Regions from separate parts of the Mameliella sp. LZ-28 genome, predicted to be linked through region 1. Evidence: riboswitches for the same ligand, from Rfam matches in the RefSeq annotation. Region 1 holds a riboswitch; each other region holds the start of a gene.
What was found. Region 1 has a riboswitch for thiamine pyrophosphate ahead of G9Q80_RS06320 (YkoF family thiamine/hydroxymethylpyrimidine-binding protein). Riboswitches for the same ligand answer to the same signal wherever they lie in the genome.

Region 1 (6,130 bases):
CGCGAGAGACCGAACGGGATTAGGGGATTGTCAGTCGAAGGGATGGCCCAGGAGACAGAGATGCGCGGGGAGCTCATGCCAGACCCTGTCACCTTGCGCATCGGGACAGGCTGACCCCCAGTTCAGCACCTCACTGGCGGCAAAACGACGATCACCAGCCTTTGCCACCCCTGCCCCAGCCTTCCGGGAGTTGCGGCACCCTGCCGCGACGGGCTATCGATACCGGGACATTCAGGACACGGAGCGCACCAATGGCTGATTACGATCTCGAGGCACTGTCGCTCGGCGAGCTGAAGAAAATGCAGAAGGACGTCGCCAAGGCGATTGCCACATTCGAGGATCGACAGAAGGCGGAAGCCCGCGCCAAGGTGGAAGCCCTCGCCCGGGAGCTGGGCTACTCCCTAGCCGAACTTGTCGGCACTGAGACGAAATCCTCGCGCGCGCCTGCCGTGGCGAAATATCGGCACCCTGAAAACCCGGCCCTCACCTGGTCCGGTCGTGGACGCAAACCGCAGTGGTTCGTGGAGGCGTTGGAGGCGGGGAAGACCGCGAGCGACCTAGCCATCAGTTGAAGGCTGAATCTTAGCGATCGGCCCACAGCGGACAGTCAGAGCATCAAATCGATTTCCCCGAAGCGGCCGGTCAAGGCCATCGCAGCAAATAGCTAGTGTTCCACACCTGACGTAGGATTCCCAATCCTGCTCTGCCGTGTCATGATCGGTGGATGAGACGCTCCGACATCTGCCTTTACCTTGGCCCCGCCGACCGCGCTGAGCTTCAAGGTCTGCTGACCAACCGCAACACGGCGCGCAAGCTCGCGTGGCGAGCGGGCATCGTGCTCGCGACGGCGGAGGGCGAGGGGACTGTCGAGATCATGCGGCGGACGGGCATGTCGAAGCCGACGGTCTGGCGCTGGCAGGAGCGGTATCTTGACGAAGGCGTGCTAGGGCTCAAGCGGGACAAGACGCGGCCTTCCCGCGTGCCGCCCCTGCCGAGGGCGGTCCGACTGAAAGTGATCGCGAAGACCGTGCAAGAAACGCCACCCAATGCCACGCACTGGAGCCGCGCGACGATGGCCGAGGCGGTCGGCATATCGCCTTCGAGCGTCGGCCGCATCTGGGCGGATGCCGGACTGAAGCCGCATGTCGTGAGGGGCTTCAAGGTCTCGAACGACCCGCTGTTCGAGGAGAAGGTGACCGAGATTGTGGGGCTTTATCTCGATCCGCCGGAAAGGGCCGTCGTTCTGTGCGTTGACGAGAAGTCTCAGATCCAGGCGCTCGACCGGACCCAGCCCGGGCTGCCCCTCAAGAAGGGACGCGCGGCCACCATGACCCACGACTACAAGCGCCACGGCACCACCACGCTCTTCGCCGCGCTGGACGTGAAGTCGGGCCTCGTGATCGGCGACTGCATGCCACGCCACCGCGCCAAGGAGTTCCTGACATTCCTGCGCCGCATCGACCGCGCCGTCCAAAAGCCGCGCGACATCCACATCGTCCTCGACAACTATGCCACCCACAAGACGCCCGAGGTGCAGGCCTGGCTCGAGAAACATCCCCGCTTCAAGCTGCATTTCACGCCCACCAGCGCGTCCTGGATGAACCTCGTGGAACGCTTCTTCGCCGACATCACCACAAAGCGCATCCGCCGCGGGAGTTATGACAGCGTCGATGACCTCGAAGAAGCGATCTACGACTACCTGCTGCAGCACAACGCCAAACCGAAGCCCTTCGTCTGGAGCAAAAGCGCTGAAGACATCATCGCCCGCGAACGCCGTGCGCTTGACGCACTCGATGAAATCAGGGGAAACCGGTAGCAAATGTCAGACTCGGAACACTAGATAAACCTGTTTTCTCGCTTGCCAGTGCCGGGTCTCACTTCCGAGCCACTTCAAGCTTTGCATGCTTTTTCCTCGGCACGTCAGTTGCCCCTTGCCAAATCCGTCAGAGATTTTACGATCAAGGCGTCAACAGGGGCGCTCCATCATGCTGGGGCTGAGATGACGGATGCAAGTCCGCTGACCCTTTAGCTGATCTGGGTAATGCCAGCGGAGCGAGGTGAAGATGTTTTCAGGCGCACAAGTGTCGCTTTATCCGATGTCTGATGATTTCGTCAGCATCATCCTAGATGCAATCAAACAGCTTGATCCATGGCGCGACCAATTGCGGATCGAAACGGATGACGTGTCCACGTTGATCGTCGGCCCTCCCGAGATCCTGTTTCCAGCGATGCGCGATCTGTTCGTGGCTGCGGCGCGCTCTGGGGTGCATTGCACCATGCACGCGACAGTCTCGCGCGGCTGTCCGGGCGAGCCAGATGACCCGATCTGCACGCCCGTTGACAGCCTGACGCCTGACGCCGAACTGCCCGCCCGGATCGAGGCGGCACGGCAAGCCGTCGCCGTAGCGCCGCAAACCGGGCAGATCGTGGCCGCCCAATTTTCGCTCTATCCGCTCGGACTGGGCCACCATATGGACGAGGTCTACGGCTGCATCGACTTCCTGAAATCATCGGGAACCTTCGAGCGGTCAAAGAACTTCTGCACCAAATTGCGTGGCGATGCCGGGCCGGTTTTTGCGACACTCTCGCAGGCGTTTACCAACTTTGGTGCGCAGGCAGGCCATGTCGCGCTTGATGTGACGCTTTCGGCCAACAGCCCAAGCAGAATCTGACGTTGCGGCGCAAACTGCGCCCTTTTCCCAAACCTGAAAAATGGAGACTGCCATGCCCGAGAATTCGGTCTGGACCCTGCGTGAAACTCTGATCGTTGCCGTTCTGGGCGCTGTATTTGGTGTGCTTTATCTCGGCTGGGTGCAGGTCTGGTTGATCCTGCAAGCGATCTTTGGCCCAGTGACGATGGATGCCGTGATGGGCTTTTGGTTCATAAATTCGATCATCGCGGCGGCCATCATCCGCAAGCCCGGCGTGGCACTTGTCTCCAACATTCTTGCGGCAGCGGTGCAGATCATGTTGGGCAGTCCAGCAGGTTTGTTGCTTTTGCTCACAGGTTTCGTGCAGGGGATGGGCGCCGAACTGGTCTTTGCCACCAATCGCTATCGCCGCTGGACGCTGCCTGTGCTGATGGCTGCGGGTGTGGGGGCCGCGATGGTGTCATTCGCCTATACTTGGGTGCGCTTCGATTATGGCGCTCTGGAGCCGGGTCTGCTGGTCGTGATGTTCGCGCTGCGCTGCACGTCGGGTGCGCTGCTGGGCGGGGTTCTGGGCTATACCATCACCAATGCGCTGTTCAAGACGGGTGTGCTATCGGGGCTGAAGATCGACCATGACCGCCGCGCCGCAGCCTGATGCAATAGGGGTCCGCGATCTAGTGATCCGCTACCCCTATGCCACACAGGACGCTGTGGGGGCTGTCGGTTTCGCACTGGCGCAAGGTGAAAGGGTTCTCCTGCTGGGGCCTTCGGGCTGCGGCAAATCCTCGATCCTGCATGCACTGACCGGGTTGCTGCCCAAAAGCATCCCGGCCAGGTGCGATGGCGAGTTGCGGATTTTCGGAGCGGATGTTGCGTCGCGCAGTCCGTCCGAATGGGCTGATCAGGTGGCGTTTCTGTTCCAGGATGCCGAGCAGACCTTGGCAGGGTTCACTGTCGCAGATGAAGTCGCCTTCGCGCTGGAAAACCGAAATTACCCGCCTGATCAGATGGGGGCGGCCATTGATGAAGCAATGGACCGTGCGGGCATTCCGCAAGAGTGGGCCGCGCGGCGCACCGCTACGCTTTCTGGTGGGCAGAAACAGATGGTCGCACTTGCGGCGACACTGGCGCAGGGCAGCGCGCTAATCGTTGCGGATGAGCCAACGGTAAGTCTTGCGCCGCAAGCGGCCAAACGTCTTGCAGAACAGGTGCTGGCCCCAGGGCGCACTGCGCTGGTTGTCGATCATGCGCTGGGGGCGCTGCTCGACCGTATCGACCGCGTGATCGTACTGAACCCCTCTGGGAAACTGCTGATCACAGGCACCCCAGATCATGTCTTCGCCGAACATGGTGCTAGGCTGGTTGCGCAGGGGATATGGACACCTCCTGCTGTGCGCTTGCGGTTGCGCCTCATAGAAGCCGGGCATGTGTTGTCAAAGCAGTGGCGGATGTCCGATCTGCTGGCGCACCTGCCGCCAGATGTTGATCTGGCCCAGCTCCTGCTTCCCGCGCCTGCCAGACCCGGCCTTGAACTGGTTCGGCTTGAGGGGGCCGCCTGCGCCCCGCCCTTTGGCCCTGTTGTGCTGCGCGATATCTCGATCAGCCTGCACGCGGGCGAAGTGCTGGGCATCCTTGGACCGAACGGGGCTGGAAAATCGACACTCGCGGCTTGTCTCGCCGGACTCGCGCCCCTGCGCGACGGGCAGCGTCATGGGCCTGCCGGGGCGATTGCCTTCCAGAATCCAGAAGCCCATTTCACGACCGACACCACGCGTGGTGAATTGGCCGAACTCGGGTTGTCGCCCACGCAGATCACGCAGGCGCTTGCTGACTGGGGCCTGTCCGAGCAGGCGGATCAGCATCCGTTCACATTGTCCATGGGCCAGAAGCGTAGGCTAGCGCTGGCGCTGCTGACTGAAACCGATCGCTGGCGTTTGCTGATCCTTGATGAGCCGACCACCGGCTTGGATTGGCGCGCAACAGTGCGTATCGCGACGCAGATTCGGCGTCTCGCGGCCTCGGGTCGTGCGCTGGCGGTCATTACGCATGACGCAGAATTTGCCCTCTCGGTCTGTCACCGTATTGCTTTGCTCGATCAGGGCGGGGTTGCAGCTATGGGACCGGCGCCAGAAATCCTCTGCGACGCCCCGCTTCTGGACACCATGGGCTTGGCCCCACCAGAGGTCGCGCCGCTTTTGCAGCATATGGTGCCTGCTTAATGTTGAGCCGTCTGCACCCTTTGCCGAAGCTCGCCCTTTGTCTGATCTGGATCATCGCTTCGCTTGTGGTCTTCGATTTGCAGTTTCAGCTTATCGCGCTGGGGTTCGCGGTGCTGCTGCTCTGGGTCGTGGAACGGGTCGCGCTATGGAAGATCCTGCTGCTGATGGTGCCCTTCGCCCTGTTTGGCATGGGCTTTCTGACCACCTCGGTTCTTTTCCAGCGCGAATCCGGATTCGCGGTGCAGATGGCGCGCGAACAGGGGGCGGTGCAGCCAGACCTGTCACCGGGGTTGGTTCTGTTTGCGCGCGTGCTGGCTTGCGGCATGATCTCGGCGCTTTTTGCGCTAACGACGGATGCAGGGCGACTGGTTCGGGCGCTGATGCAGCATCTGCGCCTGCCGGCTCCTGTTGGCTTTGCGATCCTGCAAGCTATGCATCTAGTGCCGGATCTGGGCCGCGAGATGCAAAATCTGCGGATGGCACGTGCTATGCGCGCAGGCCACGCCTTGCGCCGCATCCCTCGACCGCCCGAGGTCATGGCGCTTGTCATTCCGCTTCTGGCCTTTGGTATCCGCCGCGCAACGCGGGCCGCCATCGCTATGGAGGCACGCGGACTTCGGCCTGGTCGTCCACGCAGTCAGCTACCACAACCCGAGGTCAACAAGTATGACATCATCTCTAGCGCTGTCGGGCTGGTTGTACTCCTGGTGGCTCTGCTGCTTGGCTGACGGCAGCACAACTGAAAACCGATATTCTGATGCCGCAGGGTGCAATTCTGGACTATTTCTGTCGACTGACGGCAACATAGCGACCGACTTCTTTCTAGAATCGCTGCAAGTTTAACCCTGTTACCTTACCGTCTGTTCTCCGCCCATCGCGTCCTACGACGTGCGCAGGTGGCACACAGGTCTACCAAGATCGGCACCGCCGATCACTCTATCGGCGATAGGCCCGGAGGCGCATCCGCGCCGTGCCGAGCCCTCGGAAAGTGAGGCCGAAGCCTCACCCGAAGGGATCGTATTCCGAGACGATCACGACCTCGTCGCCGTCGATTTCATCGGCGGGGACGGCGCCGAAGGTTCCATCCCCTGCCTGGAAGACGACGATCGAGACCATGAGCGTGGCGGCGAGGGAGGCGGCGAAGGCGTGAGCATCTTTGCGGGACATCTGTTTGGCTCCTGTCTGGGAGGCGGGGGACCATCCCCCGCGCGACAGGACCCCGCAGGCCCGAAGACTGGCTGACATCACCGGGTGCGTTCG
Region 2 (6,130 bases), on a different contig from region 1:
ACGCCCTCGCCCATGCGGCCCTGGGCAAGGATGATCGCCTCGGGGTGAAGGGCCAGGTCCCTGTAGTGTTCGTCAGTGACGGCGAATGGCGCGATGCCCGCTGTCACGGGATGGTCCTGCACCGGGGTCACGTCGACGGTTTCCAGCCCCGGCGAGTGATAGCTCCGGCCCCAGACCCATCCGCCTGCCAGCAGGTCGTGTCAGCCTTGCCAGCCGTCGAAACAGATACAGCCCGTGTGCAGCGAGACGATGCCGCGCCCGGCCCCGGCATGAGCGTCCAGCGCGCGTACCAGTTCCGGATCGGTCTCATAGGCCCATTCGGCCCGGTAGGGCGCGTATTTCTCGTTGCCCAGCATCCGGAACCGCAGCGCCTGCACCCCGACAATGTCCGCCGGGGCTCGGTCCAGCGCGGAGACCAACTCTGCCGGAGAACCGACAAGCTCCGTCTCCATGCCAGCCGCAGCCGGGATGCCTCCTGTCAGGATAACCACGCGCATTGCCGTCATTCCCCCGGCAACGAGCGCAGAAGGCTGTGGCAGACGCCGCCGTCGACCACCAGCTGATGCGCATTGACGTAGCGGGGCTGCGGCGAGGCCAGGAACCAGACCGCCTCGGCGATGTCCTCGATCTTGCCCAGACCGCCGTTCGGCACGGCACCTTCGCATGCGGCGCGGACCTTGGGATCGGCATAGAACGGCGCGGACATGCCTCCGTCGATGAACCCCGGCGCGATAGCCCTCGGCATCGAATTTTGCGGCCACGCCTGCCCCGAGGCCCGCGGCGGCCCCGGTCACGATTTCGGATTTCATGCTCATGCCTCGGGTTCGGGTGTCAGGAGAACGGGATAGGACGAAAAGTTCCTGCGGGAGGTGTTGGTGTCCTGCACCGCCGAACGGTCCGGGTCGGGGCGCACGTCGCGGTCCAGCAGCGTCTGGACCAACCGCGTCACGATCCCGTACTGGTGCCTGTCCGGATCGGTGTCCGGCCCCGCCGGCAGTCCGCCGTCAAGATCGCGCCCAAGGCACATGTGCATGCCATAGCCAAAGGTCAGGCCCAAATCGACACGCCTTCGGACAGGGCGCGGCCCGTACGGCTTCCTTGTCTCGGGTCACATGGGTCAGCGTCGCGAATTCCGAGGAGTTCTTGACCAGTTTCAGCAACTGCTCGATTTCCTCCGGCGATTTCTCGGGCCGGTCGAGGCCCGCGAAATCTGCAGTCAGGTTCATCGTGACGCGATAGCCGAAGCCGATCAGGTCCATCCCGCCGCTCGCCGAAAGCAGCCCGATGACCTGTGCCAGGGCGGGCAGGAATATCGCTTTCTCGTAGACCGAGAAGTCGTCCCTGCGGAGCACCGAAAACTCCAGCGCCTGACGCATGGAACGGTCCGTCAGCACACGCGTGATCTCATGGTAGTCGGGTATGACCTGGCCAGCCATAAAGGCCTCCTTGCGGGCATCTGGAAATCCCGACAGCTGTCCCGGTCAGGTGCTTGCCGGGGCCGTCTGCGGGTGACGATTGCATTGGCGCGGATCCTGCGGATCGACGGCCAGCGTCCTCCAGGCTCCTTCCCCGAGCTCCTGTTCCCGGCCAGCCTTCACGGACCGGATCGCTGCCGTCCCAGCCCTCGGCCGCTGGAGCGGGCTGCCGACCGGCACCGATCCGCGGCGCCACACGGGCAGTCAGCGAACCGCCGAAACGCCTGTCCGACCGCCGAGCGCGCCATAGACGCGGGCCTGCATCGCGATCCATTGCGCCGCTGGCCGCGTCTCTTGCTCGACCCGCAGGAAACTGGTCCCGAAGCGGTCCGGGCGAAAGTTCCAGACCTCCGTCAGCAACCATTGCCCCCGGACATGTTTCAGGACGGCCACCGAGGGCACCGGATCGCCGACCAAGAGGTTATCGGTGATCATCCGGGTTTCATGGGTGGCGACAATCGTCGTCTCGTCGATGCGCTGCGCGTCGAGGCAGACCGCGAAGTAAGAGCTGAGATTGAGGCAGAAGATCCGGTGCTGGATGGTCTCGAAGATCATCCGCAGATCGTCCGGCGTGGAAAAGACATGCGCCGCATCGAGGTTCACAAGCCGAAACGGAAGGTCGAAGACCCCCTGGTATCCGTCGAAATCCCTGGTGCGGATCACCCCCTGCGCCCGATGCAACAGATCATCGTATATCGACTTGGCATTCAGGTCGTCGCGATCAGGCATACCCGGCCTTCTGGAAGTGTTCTGCATCCAGCCTATACACAAGGGGATGCAAAAGGCCAGTATAAACAGGGTCTTGCAAGGATTGCCCCCTTCGACAGGCCAATTCCCGCCATCCCGCGACCCAAACGTCCGGATTTCGCGATGCGAAGCCGGCGAAGCTGATTGACGCTGGCGCCGTCTGATGCGACCTTCGCGCCGTTAGCGACAGGGGCGCTCGGGAAACCGGGCTGAGACGTACCCTTCGAACCTGAACCGGATAATGCCGGCGGAGGGAGGCGCACAGGGCAGACCGGATTCCGGTCGACGTCTCGTGATCTCTCATGCCGCCGGGCGAAAGGAGATCACGATGGACGATACGGGACAGCACCTGGATCACATGCGCCGGACGGCGCCACTTGTTCAGAACATCACGAATTACGTCGCCATGAACATCATGGCCAACGTCATGCTCGCGGCCGGGGCTTCGCCCGCGATGGTCCACGCGCGCGAGGAAGCGGCCGAGTTCGCAGGCCTGGCGCAGGCATTGACGATCAATATCGGGACGCTCTCACCGGCCTGGGCCGACGCCATGCTGGAGAGCGCCGGGGCCGCTCAGGCGCAGGGAACGCCCTGGATACTCGATCCGGTGGCGGTCGGCGCCACGGGTTATCGCCGGGACATCGGCGCACGGCTATTGGACCTCGCCCCGACCGTGATCCGGGGCAATGCGTCAGAGATCATGGCGCTGGCCGGCGCCGACGCAAGCGGCAAGGGCGCCGACAGCGCCGACGCGGTTTCCCAGGCGCAGGAGGCTGCAAGCGCCCTGGCACGGCGGACGGGCGGCGTGGTCGCCGTGACCGGCCCCGTGGATTTCGTCACCGATGGCACGCGCAATGCTGAGGTCGCCAATGGCCACGCCCTGATGCCCCGGGTGACAGCCCTGGGCTGTTCCCTGACCGGCATCGTCGGCGCCTTCACCGTCGGGCAGGATCCCTTTGAGGCGACCGTTGCCGCGCTGGCCTTTTTCGGTCTTGCCGGCGAACAGGCCGCCGAAGGCGTCCGGGGACCGGGGACATTCCAGGTGGCCTTCATTGATGCGCTGTACACGATGACGCCAGAGGACCTGGCGCGCGGCGCCCGGATCACGCTGGCATGATCCCGCCGCTCTGTTTCATCACGGATGCCACCGCACCCGCACCGGTCATCGTCCAGGCGGTTGCCGCCGCACAGGGAGGCGCCGAATGGGTTCAACTGCGTGACAAGGTGACACCGGACGCGGATCTGGCCCGGCTCGCGCGGGCGCTGATGACCGCGCTGTCCCCCTTCGGGACCAAGCTGATCGTGAACGATCGGGTCGACCTGGCCATCGCCATCGGCGCGGCGGGTCTGCACGTCGGCCAGGGTGACGGAGATCCCGCCCGCATCCGCCGGAAGATCGGTCCGGACATGGTCCTTGGCCTGTCGATCGAGACGGCAGCGCAACTGGACGCGGTTCCCGCCGGTGTCGACTACCTCGGCGTCGGACCGATCTACGCGACCGGGTCCAAGCCAGATCACGCCGCACCCATCGGGTTGGACGGTTTCGCCGTGATCGCCGGGCGCTCCTCGCTGCCCTGCCTCGCCATTGGCGGCGTGACGGCCCGCGACGCCGCGCCGGTAAAGGCCGCCGGTGGCGCCGGGCTGGCCGTCGTCTCGGCGATTTCACGGGCGGCGGACATGACCGCCGCGACCCGGACCCTGATCCACGCATGGAGGACGGCATGATCCCGAACATCCTTTCCATCGCCGGTTCCGATTGTTCCGGCGGTGCCGGCATCCAGGCCGACATCAAGGCGATCTCGGCAAATGGCGGCTACGCAATGAGCGTCCTGACCGCGCTGACCGCCCAGAACACCCGTGGCGTGACGGCGGTCAGCCTGTGCGACACCGACATGATTGCCGCCCAGATCGCCGCAATCCGCGACGACATCGCCATCGACGCGATCAAGATCGGCATGCTGGGTGACGCGGCCATCATCGAAACCGTGACAAAGGGCATCGCGGGTCTTGCATGCCCCGTCGTGCTGGACCCCGTGATGGTCGCCAAGGGCGGCGACAGGCTGTTGCGGGCACCGGCCGTGGCGGCCTTGCGGGACATGTTGCCCTTTGCCAGCGTTATCACCCCGAACCTGCCGGAGGCGGCGGACCTTCTCGGCTGTGCCGAGGCCGCAACCACGGAAGAGATGATCCGGCAGGCCCGGGCATTGCTGGCGTTGGGGCCGAGCGCTGTTCTGCTGAAAGGCGGGCACCTCTCCGGAGACCGCAGCCCCGATCTCCTAATCTCGCCCGATGTCGAGGCCTGGTTCGACGGCCCCCGCACGGCGACGCGCAACACGCATGGCACGGGTTGCACCTTCTCGTCGGCGCTGGCCACCGCCCTCGGGTCCGGGCTGGCGATCACCGAGGCCGCCGATCGGGCCAAGCGTTACATCAGCGCCGCCATAGCGGCGGCAGACCGGTTGTCGGTCGGGACGGGGCACGGCCCGGTCCATCACTTTCATTTCATCACGGGGACAGACAGATGACCTTCACACAGGATTTGGCCAAGCAGACCGCGGATCTGTGGCAGCAGATCTACGACATGCCCTTCAACCGCGACATGGCATCGGGCACCCTGCGCCGTGACGTGTTCCAGGGATACATCGTGCAGGATGCGCATTATCTCGAAGGCTTCGCCCGCGCCCTGTCACTGGCCGCGGCCAAGGCCCCCTCGGCCGATGTGCTGGCGCAGCTGGCGGGTTCGGCAACCGGGGCAATCCACGTCGAGCGCGAACTTCACGCGCATTACATGGGCCTGTTCGGGGTTTCCGACAGCGCTTTCGCCGCCATTCAGCCCTCTGCGGCCTGCGACCACTACCTGTCTTTCCTGCTGCGTTCCGCCGCGCTGGGGGACTTTCCAGAGGCGGTCGCGGCGCTCCTGCCCTGCTTCTGGATCTACCGCGAGGTCGGCCGGGACATTGCCAAGCACAGCCAGCCGTCAAATCCCTACGCGGCCTGGATCGACACCTATTCCGGCGAAGCCTTCGACGAGAGCGTCTCGCGGATGCTGGCCCTGACTGACAGGCTGGGGGCCGAGGCGGATGGCCCGACGAAGACACGCATGGAAAGGGCCTTTCGCAGGGCCTGCTGGCACGAATGGCGGTTCTGGGACAGCGCCTATCACATGGAGGACTGGGCCCAGCCGCCAGCCGCGCAGGGCGCCCCGGCGTACCAGAGCGGTCCCCCGGTCAGTGTCCCCTGAGCGTCAGGATCAAAGGAGCGGGACCCGAGGTCCCGCTTCGCGCCCGCAACACAAGGGGGCAGCCGCCTGATGTTTCACCAGAACCAAATGGCCGTGTCTTGGGGTGTGGGGAAGAACGGGGACAAAGGCGGCGAAAGCACGCTGTCACCCTACGGTGCAACCTGACCTGATGCGCCGGGCCTGCGCATCCGCCAAGTCATTGGTACCCAAGGCCGGACTCGAACCGGCACGCCCGAAGGCGGGGGATTTTGAATCCCCTGCGTCTACCATTCCGCCACTTGGGCCCGTAGGGCCATATACACATGGGCAAGAATGGGGGCAAGCGGCGTTGGATGCCCTTTTGATCATTCCAGGGCGCTTTCGTGGCCTCCCCAGAGGGATGCGACGGTCGGACGCTGGCCTACTGGAACGCGACCTGCTAGCGGAGAGAAAATTTTGAGGTCTGCAACTCAAGGAGAGCTCTGGATGACAGCCCCACAAGAAACGGACCAGGCGATTTCGGACCGGCTTGATGCCCTGGCGGCAGAGGCGCAGGGCGATAGCGTTTCGCTCGACTGGGTGCTCGGGCAACTCCACGAACGGGCCTTCGGGTTGTTTCTGCTGATCCTCGCTCTGCCTTGCTGCATTCCGTTTCTCTACGGAATTCCACAGGTGGTTGCCCTGCCGC
Region 3 (6,130 bases), on a different contig from region 1:
AGGTAGTCGGCCCAGGTCTCGGCGGCCTGGGGATCCGGGCACCAGAAGGGGTTGGCATCGATCTGGGCATCGTCGAAACGCGCCCGGTCGACGCCGTGGCTGCCCATCTGCACCATGTAGCCGCGGATCTCGATCCCCGGCACCAGCGCCGTCAGCGCCGCGCGCGCGAGCCCGCCGGCGGCCACGCGGGCCGCAGTTTCCCGCGCAGAAGAGCGCCCGCCGCCGCGATAGTCGCGCAGCCCGTATTTCTGGAAATAGGTGATGTCGGCGTGGCCGGGGCGGAACTTCTGCGCGATCTCGGAATAATCCTTGGACCGCTGGTCGGTGTTCTCGATCATCAGCTGAACCGAGGTTCCGGTGGTCCGGCCCTCGAAGACGCCGGACAGGATGCGCACGGCATCCGGTTCGCGGCGTTGTGTCGTGAACTTGTTCTGCCCCGGTTTGCGCCTGTCCAGCCAGTGCTGCAGCTGCGCCTCGTCGATCTCGATCCCCGGCGGGCAGCCATCGACCGTGGCCCCCAGAGCCGGCCCGTGGCTTTCGCCCCAGGTGGTCACACGGAAGAGATGTCCGAATGTGTTCAGGCTCATGGCTGCGTCCCCTTCGTTTCCGCGCGGGATACGCAAGCCGGGGCACAATGCCAAGACTATTCGAGTCCGTCGCGCCGCCTCTGGGCCAAATCGCCCACGGCATCCGTCGCCCGGTCCACGGCGATCACGATGAAGGTGGAGAGCCAGAGCGGCATTTCAAAGGCCGCGATCCAGCCGAAAATAAGATAGATGAGCCAGATAACCCCCAGCTCGAGACACAGAATGATCAAACGCGTTTCCCCAAGGGCGCCTCCTTTCTCCTGAATTTTCGGGATACGCATTCCTTACCATAATACACGGAAAATATCACGGTTTTTCTTGATGTTCCGTGGCGTCGCGACTAGGGTCCGGCCTACCTCGGGGTGGCGGCGCATGAGCCGTCTGAGATTTCCGTACCACGGATCAACCCGTTGAACCTGAACCGGTTAACACCGGCGGAGGGAAGGTATGGGCCCGATGACGGGACTCCAATCTTGCCCTTGCGCCGCAATATTGGAGGACTCAATGAAGTCACTTGCCTTCACTGTTGCCGCGGGATGTCTGAGCGCCGGCCTTGCCTTGGCCGAAACGCCTGTCCTGACGGTCTATGCGCCCGACTACTTCGTTTCCGAATGGGGGCCGGGGCCAAGGATCGAAGAGCTGTTCGAGGCGCGCTGCGACTGCGATCTGCAATTCAAGCCCGGCGACCTCTTGCCCCGTATCCTGCTGGAAGGCGACCGGACCGAGGCCGACGTCGTGATCGGCCTGAACACCGACGTGACGAAGAAGGCCCGTGAATCGGGCTTGTTCGCAGAACACGGGGTGGACCTGTCGCCGCTGACCCTGCCGATCGACTGGACGGACGAGGTGTTCCTGCCGTTCAACTACGGGCACACTGCCTTTGTCTATGACTGCACCCGCGTGGATGCGCCGCCTGCCAGTTTCGACGCGCTGCTGGAGGCGCCAGACGACCTGCGGCTGGTGATCCAGGATCCGCGCACCTCGATCTCGGGGCTGGCGCTGGTGCTTTGGGTGCAATCGGTCTACGGCGACGAGGCGCAGGCCGCCTGGGAGAAACTGGCGCCCAAGATCGTCACCGTGACCAAGGGCTGGTCCGAATCCTACGGCCTCTTCACCGATGGCGAGGCGGACATGGTGCTGAGCTACACGACCTCGCCCGCCTATCACATCATCGCCGAAGAAGATGAGACGAAGAAGGCCGCGATCTTCCCCGAGGGGCATTATTTCATGGTCGAACTTGCCGCCCGGCTGGCCACCAGCGACCAACCCGAACTGGCCGGCGCCTTCATGGAGTTCATCCTGAGCGAGGACTTTCAGGGCATGATCGCCACGGGCAACTGGTCGATCCCGGCGGCGCTGGACAGCGACAAGTGGCCGGATGGCTTCCAGAAGCTCGACCTGCCGGAGAATGTGCTTTTCTATTCCGAGGATGAGGCGGCGGCCCTGCGTGGCGAGGCGATCGAGGCATGGCGCCGCGCGCTCTCGCAATAGCGGCGGCCCTGGCCCTGGCGGTCCTGACGCTGGGGCCGGTGGGCGTTGTTCTGGCCCGGGCCGGGGGCTTTGGCGCCTTCGGCCCGGGGGATTGGCAGGCATTGCGGTTCACGCTCTGGCAGGCCTTCCTGTCGGCCACGTTCAGCGTTGTCCTGGCTGTGCCCGTGGCCAAGGCCTTGGCGCGCCGCCGCTTCGCCGGGCGCGGGGTCTTGGTGACGCTGTTGGGGGCGCCCTTCATCCTGCCGGTGATCGTGGCGGTCATGGGGTTGATCGCCGTTTTTGGCCAGGCGGGGCTGGTGAACAGGCTGTTGGGGGCGCTGGGCGGACCGAACCTCGACATCTACGGGTTGCACGGGGTCGTGCTGGCGCATGTCTTTTTCAACCTGCCGCTGGCGGTCAGGATGCTTTTTTCCGCCTGGGCGGCGGTCCCGGCCGAGCATTTCCGGCTGGCGGCCTCCCTGGGCCTGGCGCCGCGGGCGCAATGGCGCGTGATTGACGCGCCGCTGATCCTGCGGGTACTGCCGGGGGCGTTTACGGTGATTTTCGTGATCTGCCTCACGAGCTTTGCGGTGGCGCTGACGCTGGGTGGCGGGCCACGGGCGACGACGGTGGAGCTGGCGATCTACCAGGCGATGCGGTTCGATTTCGATCTTGGCCGGGCGGCAGCGCTGGCGGTGATGCAGCTGGTGCTGGCGCTGGCGGCTGGTCTGGTGGCGCTGCGCGTCGCGGGGCAGGCCGGATTTGGTGCCGGGCGTGATCGCATCCTGCCGCGCTGGGACGGGCAGGGTGGCCTGGCGCGTGGTTGGGATGGCATGTGGATCGTCGCGGCGGCGCTGTTCCTGCTGGTGCCACTGGCGGCGGTTGTCCTGCGCGGTTTGCCGGGCCTTCTGCTGATCACGCCGGACACGCTGCGGGCAGCGGGGCATTCGCTGATGGTTGCGCTGGGGTCCACGGTGCTTTGCATGGCCTGGGCCTTGCCGCTGGCCACGCGGCGGGGCGAGTTGCTGGCCCTGCCCGCCATCGCGATTTCGCCGCTGGTTCTGGGGACGGGGCTGTTCCTGATCCTGCGCAACTTCGTCAATCCCTTCGACATGGCGTTGCCGGTCACGGGGTTGGTCAACGCGCTGATGGCGCTGCCCTTTGCCCTGCGCATCCTGCGGCCCGAGGCCGAGGCGGTCACGCGCGACTATGGGCGGCTGCGGGCCAGCCTGCGGATGACGCCATTGGCCTGGCTGCGGCTGGTCTGGCTGCCCCGCTTGCGGCGCCCGATGGGATTTGCCGCCGGGCTGACGGCTGCACTGGCGATGGGAGATCTGGGCGTGATCGCATTGTTTGCGGATCCGGACCGGGCGACCCTGCCGTTGCAGGTCTATCGCCTGATGGGATCCTACCAGATGGAGGCGGCGGCCGGTGCGGCGCTGTTGTTGTTGTGTACCAGCCTGGGATTGTTCTGGCTGTTCGACAGAGGAGGACGCCTGGGTGCTGAAGCTTGAAGACCTGCAAGTGGCGATGGACAGCGGGACGCTGCGCGCGGACTTGGCGCTGGTGCCGGGACGCCGGGTGGCGCTTGTCGGGCCGTCCGGCGCCGGGAAATCCACCTTGCTGGACGTCATCGCCGGTTTCAGGGAGGTCGCGGGCGGTCGCGTCACTTGGCAGGGGCGCGACCTGACCCATGTGCCGCCGCAGGCGCGGCCCGTGTCAATCCTGTTCCAGGACAGCAACCTGTTCCCGCACCTGACGCTGGAGCGGAACCTGGGCCTTGCCCTGCATCCCGACGGCCGCCGCCCGGATGCCGAGGCGCGGGCGCGTATCGAGGGCGCGTTGCGGCGCGTGGGGCTGGACGGCATGGCCGGGCGCAAGCCGGGCACCCTGTCCGGCGGCCAGCAGGGGCGCGCAGCCCTGGCCAGGGTTCTCTTGATGGCGCGTCCGGTGATCCTGCTGGACGAACCCTTTGCCGCCCTTGGGCCAGCCCTGAAACGCGAGATGCTGGACCTTGTGCGCGAGGTTGCAGACAGCCTGGCGGCGTTGGTGGTCATGGTGACACACGATCCGCGCGATGCAGAGGGGTTTGCCCATGAGGTCGTGCTGGTGGCCGAGGGCAAGGCGCAGGCGCCCGTGGCGGCAGATGCCTTCTTTGCCGATCCCCCGCGGGCCTTCCGCGACTACGTCGGCGTGGCAAGGTAGGCCCGGCCAAAGCACCCGCCGAGACCAAAAGGAAAAGCCCCGCCGGATCGGCGAGGCTTTGTCTTGTTCGGCTTGGCCGGATCAGGCGGTCGGCTTGCGCTTGATCGGGGCCCAGAGGCGCTTGTTCACGAGGTACAGCAGCACCGAGAGCACCACCAGGAAGAACACCCCGACAAAGCCCGCCTGCTGGCGCTGCATCATCTTGGGTTCCGCGGTCCACATCAGGAAGGCCGCCACGTCAGCCGAGATATGGTGCAGCGAGTTGCTGTGACCATCGTCGAACTCGGTGTCTTCGCCGTAGAGCGGCGGCGCCATCGAGATCCAGCCGCCCGGGAAAGCGTGGTTCTCATAGAGAGTCGCGCCTGCCTCGGTCTTTTCCTCGCCGGTGTAGCCGGTCAGGAGCGAGGCAATGTATTCCGCGCCGCCCATGCCCTTGAACATCTGGTTGATGCCCAGGCCGTAGGGGCCGTGGAACCCGGCGCGCGCCTTGGCCATCAGCGAAAGGTCCGGTGCCCCGGCCGCAGTGTTGGCCGGGAAATGGTCGGTCGGCTTGGCCGTGCGGAAGTCGTCAAGCTCGGGGTCGAAGACCTCGAAGTTGGCGGCGTATGCGATGACCTGCTCTTCGCTGTAGCCCAGCTTTTCGAGGTCACGCAGCGGGACGTACTGCAGGCCGTGGCAGGCCGAGCAGATCTCGGTGTAGACCTTCAGGCCGCGCTGCAGCTGGTTCTGGTCCCAGGTGCCGAAAGGCCCCTCGAACGAGAACTTGAAGTCCTCGACATGGGCCTCGCCGCCGGCGGCATGAGCGCCACCGGCCAGACCGAAGGCCACGAGGGCCGCGAGGGTGAGTTTCTTGAACATCTCTTACGGTCCTTCTTGTCTTATTCCGCCGGGGTCGCAGCGCCTGCGCCCTTGGCCTCATCCTTCGGCGGGTAGTGCGCGTCGAAATCGGCCTCGATGGTGTCGGGCTGGGCCAGCGGCTTTTCGATGACACCCAGCAGCGGCAGGATCACCAGGAAGTAGGCGAACCAGTAGGCCGAGGCGATCAGCGAGAAGCTGGCGTAGGGCTCTTCGGCAGGCATGGCACCCAGCCACATCAGCGCGAAGAAGTCGATGACCAGCAGCCAGAACCACCACTTGAACATCGGGCGGTAACGGCCCGAACGCACCGAAGAGGTGTCCAGCCAGGGCGCCAGCGCCATCACGATGATCGCGCCGAACATCGCCAGCACGCCAAAGAACTTTGCGTCGATGATGCCGCCGGTCACGAAGGAAGCCAGCTGCACCAGCCAGACGTCCGAAGTGAAGGCACGCAGGATCGCGTAGAAGGGCAGGAAGTACCATTCCGGGACGATGTGCGCGGGCGTCGCCAGCGGGTTCGCCTCGATGTAGTTGTCCGGGTGGCCCAGGTAGTTCGGCATGAAGCCGACGATGGCGAAGAAGATCGCCAGGATCACGGCCAGAGCCAGCAGGTCCTTGATCACGTAGTAGGGCCAGAACGGAACGGTGTCCTTCTCGGCTTCGGCCTTGGACCCGCGACGCACCTCGACACCCGTCGGGTTGTTGTTGCCGGTGGTGTGGAAGGCCCAGATGTGCAGCGCAACCAGGGCGGCGATGACCATCGGCAGCAGGTAGTGCAGCGAGAAGAAGCGGTTCAGCGTAGCGTTGTCCACCGCCGGTCCGCCCAGCAACCAGGTCTGGATCGGCTCACCGATGAAGGGAATGGCGCCGAAGAGGCCGGTGATGACCGTCGCACCCCAGAAGGACATCTGACCCCAGGGCAGAACGTAGCCCATGAAGGCTGTGCCCATCATGCAGAGGTAGATCAGCATGCCGATGATCCAGGTCACCTCGCGCGGGGCCTTGTACGA

Region 2: it holds a riboswitch for thiamine pyrophosphate, as region 1 does, so the genes downstream of both, thiM (hydroxyethylthiazole kinase) here and G9Q80_RS06320 (YkoF family thiamine/hydroxymethylpyrimidine-binding protein) in region 1, are expected to answer to the same signal.
Region 3: it holds a riboswitch for thiamine pyrophosphate, as region 1 does, so the genes downstream of both, thiB (thiamine ABC transporter substrate binding subunit) here and G9Q80_RS06320 (YkoF family thiamine/hydroxymethylpyrimidine-binding protein) in region 1, are expected to answer to the same signal.

Annotation. Positions count from the first base shown of each region.
Region 1 covers NZ_JAANYX010000010.1:32,004-38,133, reverse strand. Annotated here, with positions in the region: gene G9Q80_RS06330 (H-NS histone family protein) at 252-572, shown strand; gene G9Q80_RS06325 (IS630 family transposase) at 725-1,816, shown strand; TPP riboswitch at 1,962-2,073, shown strand; gene G9Q80_RS06320 (YkoF family thiamine/hydroxymethylpyrimidine-binding protein) at 2,064-2,672, shown strand; gene G9Q80_RS06315 (ECF transporter S component) at 2,725-3,306, shown strand; gene G9Q80_RS28400 (ABC transporter ATP-binding protein) at 3,284-4,870, shown strand; gene G9Q80_RS06305 (energy-coupling factor transporter transmembrane component T family protein) at 4,870-5,598, shown strand; gene G9Q80_RS06300 (hypothetical protein) at 5,873-6,037, opposite strand.
Region 2 covers NZ_JAANYX010000011.1:544,560-550,689, forward strand. Annotated here, with positions in the region: gene G9Q80_RS09250 (type 1 glutamine amidotransferase family protein) at 1-131, opposite strand, end outside; gene G9Q80_RS09255 (hypothetical protein) at 201-497, opposite strand; gene G9Q80_RS09260 (SDR family oxidoreductase) at 503-745, opposite strand; gene G9Q80_RS09265 (hypothetical protein) at 812-1,027, opposite strand; gene G9Q80_RS09270 (hypothetical protein) at 1,005-1,436, opposite strand; gene G9Q80_RS09275 (hypothetical protein) at 1,680-2,204, opposite strand; TPP riboswitch at 2,401-2,495, shown strand; gene thiM (hydroxyethylthiazole kinase) at 2,551-3,339, shown strand; gene thiE (thiamine phosphate synthase) at 3,336-3,947, shown strand; gene thiD (bifunctional hydroxymethylpyrimidine kinase/phosphomethylpyrimidine kinase) at 3,944-4,747, shown strand; gene tenA (thiaminase II) at 4,744-5,463, shown strand; tRNA gene G9Q80_RS09300 (tRNA-Leu) at 5,664-5,747, opposite strand; gene G9Q80_RS09305 (exopolysaccharide biosynthesis protein) at 5,929-6,130, shown strand, end outside.
Region 3 covers NZ_JAANYX010000032.1:482,766-488,895, forward strand. Annotated here, with positions in the region: gene aroC (chorismate synthase) at 1-587, opposite strand, end outside; gene G9Q80_RS17560 (hypothetical protein) at 644-868, opposite strand; TPP riboswitch at 936-1,047, shown strand; gene thiB (thiamine ABC transporter substrate binding subunit) at 1,092-2,078, shown strand; gene G9Q80_RS17570 (thiamine/thiamine pyrophosphate ABC transporter permease ThiP) at 2,054-3,571, shown strand; gene G9Q80_RS17575 (thiamine ABC transporter ATP-binding protein) at 3,558-4,262, shown strand; gene G9Q80_RS17580 (cytochrome c1) at 4,344-5,120, opposite strand; gene petB (cytochrome b) at 5,141-6,130, opposite strand, start outside.